One region of the Paenibacillus sp. MMS20-IR301 genome, then DNA from elsewhere that is predicted to be linked to it. Evidence: a T-box and tRNA genes for the amino acid it is inferred to sense, from the RefSeq annotation. Region 1 holds a T-box; the other holds one or more tRNA genes.

Evidence for each region. A T-box is a leader RNA that pairs with one kind of tRNA and senses whether it is charged. The one in region 1 lies ahead of LOS79_RS31815 (arginine--tRNA ligase), so its partner is inferred to be a tRNA-Arg.
Region 2: it encodes a tRNA-Arg, which carries the amino acid that the T-box ahead of LOS79_RS31815 (arginine--tRNA ligase) is inferred to sense. The anticodon was not compared.

The regions. Positions count from the first base shown of each region.
Region 1 covers NZ_CP135275.1:7,396,584-7,400,003, reverse strand. Annotated here, with positions in the region: gene LOS79_RS31830 (exosporium glycoprotein BclB-related protein) at 1-601, opposite strand, end outside; gene LOS79_RS31825 (hypothetical protein) at 644-1,003, opposite strand; gene LOS79_RS31820 (hypothetical protein) at 1,234-1,545, shown strand; T-box leader at 1,748-1,969, shown strand; gene LOS79_RS31815 (arginine--tRNA ligase) at 2,029-3,420, shown strand, end outside.
Region 2 covers NZ_CP135275.1:5,687,716-5,691,135, reverse strand. Annotated here, with positions in the region: gene LOS79_RS24200 (beta propeller repeat protein) at 1-1,398, shown strand, start outside; tRNA gene LOS79_RS24195 (tRNA-Arg) at 1,578-1,652, opposite strand; gene LOS79_RS24190 (sugar-binding transcriptional regulator) at 1,982-3,034, shown strand; gene gap (type I glyceraldehyde-3-phosphate dehydrogenase) at 3,151-3,420, shown strand, end outside.

The DNA.
Region 1 (3,420 bases):
TACCTCCGGTCGCTCCAGTACCCCCGGTCGCTCCAGTACCTCCAGTCGCTCCAGTACCCCCGGTCGCTCCAGTACCCCCGGTCGCTCCAGTACCCCCGGTCGCTCCAGTACCCCCGGTCGCTCCAGTTGCACCTGTCGCTCCAGTATCTCCGGTCGCACCTGCCGCTCCAGTACCTCCTGTCGCGCCTGTATCGCCCGTCGCTCCCGTTGGCCCCATAGGTCCCGTGGCCCCGGTAACACCGGTGAGATCGCTCAGCAATTCTGCAGAAACCAGACGATGTGCGGTAACCAGCTCACCCGTGCTGCTCTTACCCCACACGGATACCTGAATCGGATCATCTGCTGCAGCCGGTGTTGTGAACGTAAATTCAAAAGCATCTAAATCCGCAAAATAGGTAGTCGTGATCGCTTGATCCGGATCTACGGTAATGGCTTCGCTAACATACAGCACCCTTACTCCGCCGCTCATATAATATCCCTGAACCGATATCGTTGAAGCAGCAAAGGGACTGCGGTTATCAATTCTGACCGTAACCTGGGTGGTCGGTCTTACGCCGCTAACCATATTATTTTCTATCGGTCCCGTGGATAAAAACCCCATCGTTTCAAGCACTCCTTTACATAATATAATGTTGTGTACTCGTTATACTTCCGGGTTTAAAATCTCCTGCGAAACCACACGATGGGCATCTACCAGCTCACCGGCAGCGTTTTTGCCCCATATGGAAATTCCGAGCTCCTCCACTGCTGCTTCTCCAGTTGTAAAAATAAATTCAAAGGCATCCAGATCGGCAAAATAATCCCTGGTCACCACTTCATTCGGAGCAATAGTAATAACCTCACTTACATACAGCGTTCTTGTTCCATTAAGCAAATAGCCCTGAATACTGACTGCGGACACGCCCATGGCATCCCGCTTCACCAGCCTGACCGTAACGGTCTGCGTGGGTCTCACTCCCGATACGGCATTATTCTCAATCGGTCCTGTTGATAAAATCGGCATACCGCCCTATCCCTCCTTCCTGTCTAGCATTGTTGCCTGTGAAACTCTCTTACTAGCAACGATTGATGATTAATCGCACACTATATTCATATTCGCGCTGGCGCTTATCGGTGTGGACATGGGACTGGTCCTATTCACCAAAATCTGCAGAAATGCATATTATTTAGTTAAGGTAAGACCGCCTCTGTGCCGCTATTCTGCATGAATGCTACGTGGAAGAAGGGAGTCCTATGCCCCCTCCTGGAAAAGGAAAAAAGACCGCCGCCGGCGCCAAAAAAACACCGGACAATTCCAAAACCCAGATCCCCAAAGGGCTGGAATTTGCAGTGGCTGCCCTTCTTTTGTCCGGCAAGCTGAAGGTTGACTCTGTCCAGATGTATACGGATGCCTCACTGTTCGTCAGTCTGGTGGGCAAATATAAAACGCTCAGTGATTTAAGCAGCAGCAATGTCGACAAGCTGGTCAGCTTCCTCGATGACAACAGCAGTCTGACGCTGAATGAGATTATGGCCGCCTTGAAAAAGAAAGCCGAAAACTCCTGATCACCTACTAAGAAGTGAAAGCGGGGTACGGGATATGGACAGTTTTGACGGAGAAGGCTTTGCCGGAGGGCTACTGCTGGTTATAGTTATTGCGCTATTGATTTATGGCTCAACAGACATCAAGGATCTGACAGGCGCGCCGACTGCGGATTAGTTACCTCTTGCTTTCTTCCAGAAATTCGCTATACTGATTAAAATCAATATTCAATCGATGACCGGGAGAGTAATGTCCATGAGATCTAGTCCCCAGCGAGCCGGGAGAGTGTAAGCCGGTACAGATCCTGAGCATGAAGCGCACCCGTGAGATGGACTTCTGAACCTGAAAGTAGGAAGCCCCGGCTAAGGACCGTTAACCTGTGAGGTGGCTGAACTGCAGGTTCGGCAACGAGAGTGGTACCGCGAGCGCATAAGCCTCGTCTCTTTTAGAGACGAAGGCTTTTTTTGTCTGATTTTTTTTCACAAATGTATGGGAGGTACTTATTCATGTCAACATTAAGCCAAATCATCAAAGACAGTCTGGAGCAATGTATTCAAAAGGTAGCGGGAAATCTGGAAATCCCCGGTATCACTCCGGTAAACGTGGCTCTGGAGCAGCCTGCGAGTGCGGATCATGGAGACTTCTCCAGCAATATTGCCATGCAGCTGGCCCGTACCCTGCGCAAGGCCCCGGTGGCCATCGCCGGACTAATCGCTCATGAGCTTACCGCTTCAGGTGCTGTGAACGGGCTGCTGCAGAGAATTGAGGTTGCGCCGCCCGGGTTCATTAATATGTATATCGACTGGGCGAAATGGGCCTCCGCAGACTTCACACTGCCGCAGGCAGCCGGCGAGAAGGTGATTGTGGAACATACCAGCGTTAATCCTAATAAAAGTATGCATATCGGGCACTTGAGAAACTCCTGTATCGGGGATGCGCTGGTTAGAATTCTGCGGCACACCGGGCACACCGTCGAGGTACACAACTACGTGGACGATCTCGGTAACCAGCTTGCAGATACGGTGGCCGGCCTGCTTAACGTTCCGCTTGCGGGGGAGCATGTCCGTTTCGGGGATTACTGCTGGGACATCTATGCCGAGATTAATAAAGAATATGCGCAGCATCCGGAGACGGTGCAGAAACGGACGGAGATTCTTCATGCGCTGGAGCAAGGAGACGGAAACACCGCCTGGATCGGTACCCTGGTCGCCGAGAAGATTGTAAAAGAGCATGTGGAGGAGATGCGCGGCTTCGGCATTCATTACGATCTGCTGGTGTGGGAGAGCAGTATCGTGAAGGAAGGCTTCTGGGCTTCGGCATTCGACCTTCTGTCACAGACGGATGTGTTTGTCCGGGAGACGGAAGGCAAGCTCGCCGGCTGCTGGATACTGAAGCAATCTGCCGCTGGTGATGGTACCGCACAGGACCTGGAAGAAGAACATCAGAAGGATAAGGTACTGGTGCGTTCGAACGGAATTTTGACCTATACCGCCAAGGATATTGCTTATCACCTGTGGAAATTCGGCCTGCTGGATAAGGACTTCGCCTACAGCGAGTTTAACAGCGGGCTGTGGACGACCGGACTTACGGGTGAGGCGCGGCCTTTTGGACAGGCGGACAAGGTAGTTAACGTCATCGATTACAGGCAGGAATATCCGCAGGCGATGGTTAAGCAGGCCTTCCAGGCGCTGGGGTACACCAGTCAGGCGGAACAGCTGCATCATGTCAGCTATGGAGTGGTGTCGTTGAGTCCGGCTTCCGCTGCCGGGCTTGGCATTGATACGTCCAGCGCCAAAAGCTCCTACGCCATTTCCGGGCGCCAGGGAATCGGCATTAAGGTGACCGAGCTGGTCCGGCTCATGGAGAATACAATCGAAGCCACCCGTTCGGATAAAAAC
Region 2 (3,420 bases), 1.7 Mb from region 1:
TCCTGGAAGACTGTGCAAGCGGCGCAGTACCAGTATCAAGCTGCCAGAATTAAATACATTAACGGTGCCTATTTTATATTGACGGAAAGAAATGTGCTCTCCAGCAAAAATCTGGTAAACTGGACCGTTAACGATTATAAGGCAGAAGATTTAACTTACGGCTCCAAAGGTTATGTTGCGGCCAAAGTCATCTATGATTCGGCACGTCCGCAGCCTGGCGCAGCTGTTGCAGACAGCTGGGGCAGCAAGCTGTTCAACGCCGCGAACAAGAAGCTGCTGGACTGGACGCAATCCTCTGCGCCTGATACGGTCGACTATATGAATGGCCGTTATGTGATGAACCTGAATGGCGGTTATCTGGCCAGTTCGGCCGATGGGGTAAGCTGGACGAGTGTTAATATCTTCGAGAATACGGGCCTATCAGAGGAAGTGGACAAAGGAGACCCTGGCCTGAATACTATCTCACAAATTAATCCGGACCGGATCAATTTCTACAAGACCATCTGGGATGGCAGACAATACATAGCCGTTACCTCGTTCGGAGGCATCTACACCTCCCCGGACCTGGTAAGCTTCACGAAGCACACGGTTCAGGAAGCGAAATCCTCGTTTGGGTTCGATATTTACGGAATCGGCTATCAGTCTGGCAGCTATTACTTGTACGGTTCCAATGGCAGATTTCTGACATCAACAGACAGAGTCCAGTGGGATAGCCCGTATGCCTTCGACAGAACGTTTAATGTGGACAGTGCTGATACTAATCCTGCAGGCGATTTCGCATTTCTGCTGAGCCAGGAGGACTGGCATTGGAGGGTGTTGGCGAACACCTATACCTTCACCAGAATAAGCAGCGAAGGTACTTCCAAAGGCAGTGTTTTCTATGAACTCGACAACGGGGTTGATGTCAAATGGGACGGCCAGAAGTTTACCGGACGTACACGCTTTGGCAAAGTTTATAACTATGACACAAACAAAGAAAATTGGATCGATGTCTCTCCGGCTAAGAAGCAGAGCATAGACAATGAACCGGTTACCGTTTCGGGCAATAACCGCACCGTTAAGTATCAATATTCGGAGAAAGAAGGAACGCTGCTCTACTACCTGGAGAACGGCAAGTGGATTAAGGCAGCATTTCCGGCTTATACAGCCTATGAGAAGTATTATTTCATCTGGGTTGATCATAATTCGAAGAAGGAAGACCGGCTCAGTTCCGTAATTTACGGCAACGGAGAGTTCATGGCAGTGGGGGCCGGCGGGTTAATCCTGCGCTCTGCCGACGGCAAGACCTGGACCAAGATGAAGTCGGGGACATCAGAGTACTTGACGGGAATTATCTGGGACGGGCAGCAATACATTGTTGTGGGAAACAAGGGGACGTATCTGACATATAAACCTTAATTAATTCGGCGAAGATTATTAATAACGTAAGGTGATGCAGGATGGGAACTGTTGTGCTTGAACGCGGCCATCCTGCATTAAGTTCTGTGCGGTCAAAAATTTCTGCAGCATGAAAAGACCCGCAAAGTAAATTACCAATTTGCGGGTCAAATATATTTATTTGGTTAAGTTGTAAATGATGGCGCGCCCGCCAAGAATCGAACTTGGATCTCAGGCTTCGGAGGCCTACGTCATATCCATTGGACCACGGGCGCAACAGAAATTATTATAATATACTTATCAGATAAAAGCAATGCCTTAAGCTAAGCTGATCAAAAATAGTTTTGAAAGCTAATATTTCAGGAAAGCCTGCAGCCGGACAAGCAGGCCTAAGAGTGTTTTCCGGCGCAGTTTTGGTCCGGACGGCCCTCTCAAGGACCGACGGATGTATAAGAATAAACCGGCCTGAGAATTATACTCTCGGAACACTTGCACTCCGCGTCAGTTTTGGGTAGAATATGGGTGGGACTTAAAAAGTTAACCCGGGACATTTTAAGACCACGAACAAGGGGAAAGAGAAAGACGAAGTTGCAGGAGTGAAAGTATGCGTAATCTATTGGAAATCCAAAAGCAGCTTCTGCCTGATCTCATGGAAACCCTTAAGAGACGGTATACGATTCTACATCAGATCATGCTGTCCGATATTATTGGGCGCAGAACGCTGGCCGCGTCGCTTGATATGACCGAGCGGGTGCTGCGCGCCGAGACGGATCTTCTGAAATCGCAAGGGCTCATTGAGATCGAGAGCGTCGGTATGCGCATTAGCGATGCCGGTCGCAGACTGCTTGACCTGCTGGAGCCGATCGCCAAGAGCCTCTTCGGCCTGGATGATCTGGAAGAGAAAATTCGTTCAACGTACGGTCTCACCAAAGTAGTAGTGGTACCTGGCGACTGTGAGACATCGCTGTTCACCAAACGTGAACTGGGGCGGGCCGGCTCCAAGGCACTGCTCAGCTTCATGCACGGCGATGATACGATTGCCGTTACGGGAGGATCAACCCTGGCAGAAATGGCCGACCAGCTGACCCCTCCGTTATCCCTTTCCTATAAGAACGCCTGGGTCGTTCCGGCGCGCGGGGGACTGGGAGAGAGCATGGAGATACAGGCCAACACCATTGCATCAACCATGGCCAAGCGGCTTGGCGCTAACTACCGCCTGCTGCATGTGCCGGATCTGCTTAGCGGGGATGCTTATCAGTCGCTTGCACTGGACTCCAATATCGGAGAGATTGTGCAGATTATCCGCAGATCACGTATTATTGTGCATGGAATTGGCGATGCCATTGAAATGACCCACCGCCGCAGGCTGGATGAGGAGACTATCTCCGAGATTCAGGGCGAAGGGGCCGTAGCCGAATCGTTCGGCTATTACTTCAATGAGAACGGCGAAGTGGTTCATACCATGCTGACCATGGGACTTCGCCTGGAAGACATTCTCCGGACAGAGGTTGTTATCGGTATTGCCGGAGGCAAACGCAAGGCTAAGGCTATTCATGCGATGCTGCGGTTCGGGCAAGAGGATATTCTGGTGACGGATGAAGCGGCTGCGGTCGAAATCGGCAAAGAAATCGACAAACAGTTGCAGCAAGTGCTATAGTTCCCAATTAATGGGGAGCACGCGAAGGTATTTTGCATTATACTTAACATTGTTGTCTTGACGAGCCTCACGGCCTGTCTTGAATAAATAAAACGAAATCTAGGAGGAACTATTCAATGAGTGTAAAAGTTGGTATTAACGGTTTTGGACGTATTGGACGCCTTGCATTCCGCCGTATTCAAAATGTAGAAGGTATCGAAGTGGTAGCAATCAACGACTTGACTGACGCTAAGATGCTTGCTCATTTGCTTAAATATGATACAACTCAAGGTAAATTCCAGGGAGACGTTGAAGTTCATGACGGATTCTTCAAAGTAAACGGTAAAGAAGTTAAGGTTCTGGCTAACCGCAACCCTGAAGAACTTCCTTGGGGCGAGCTTGGCGTA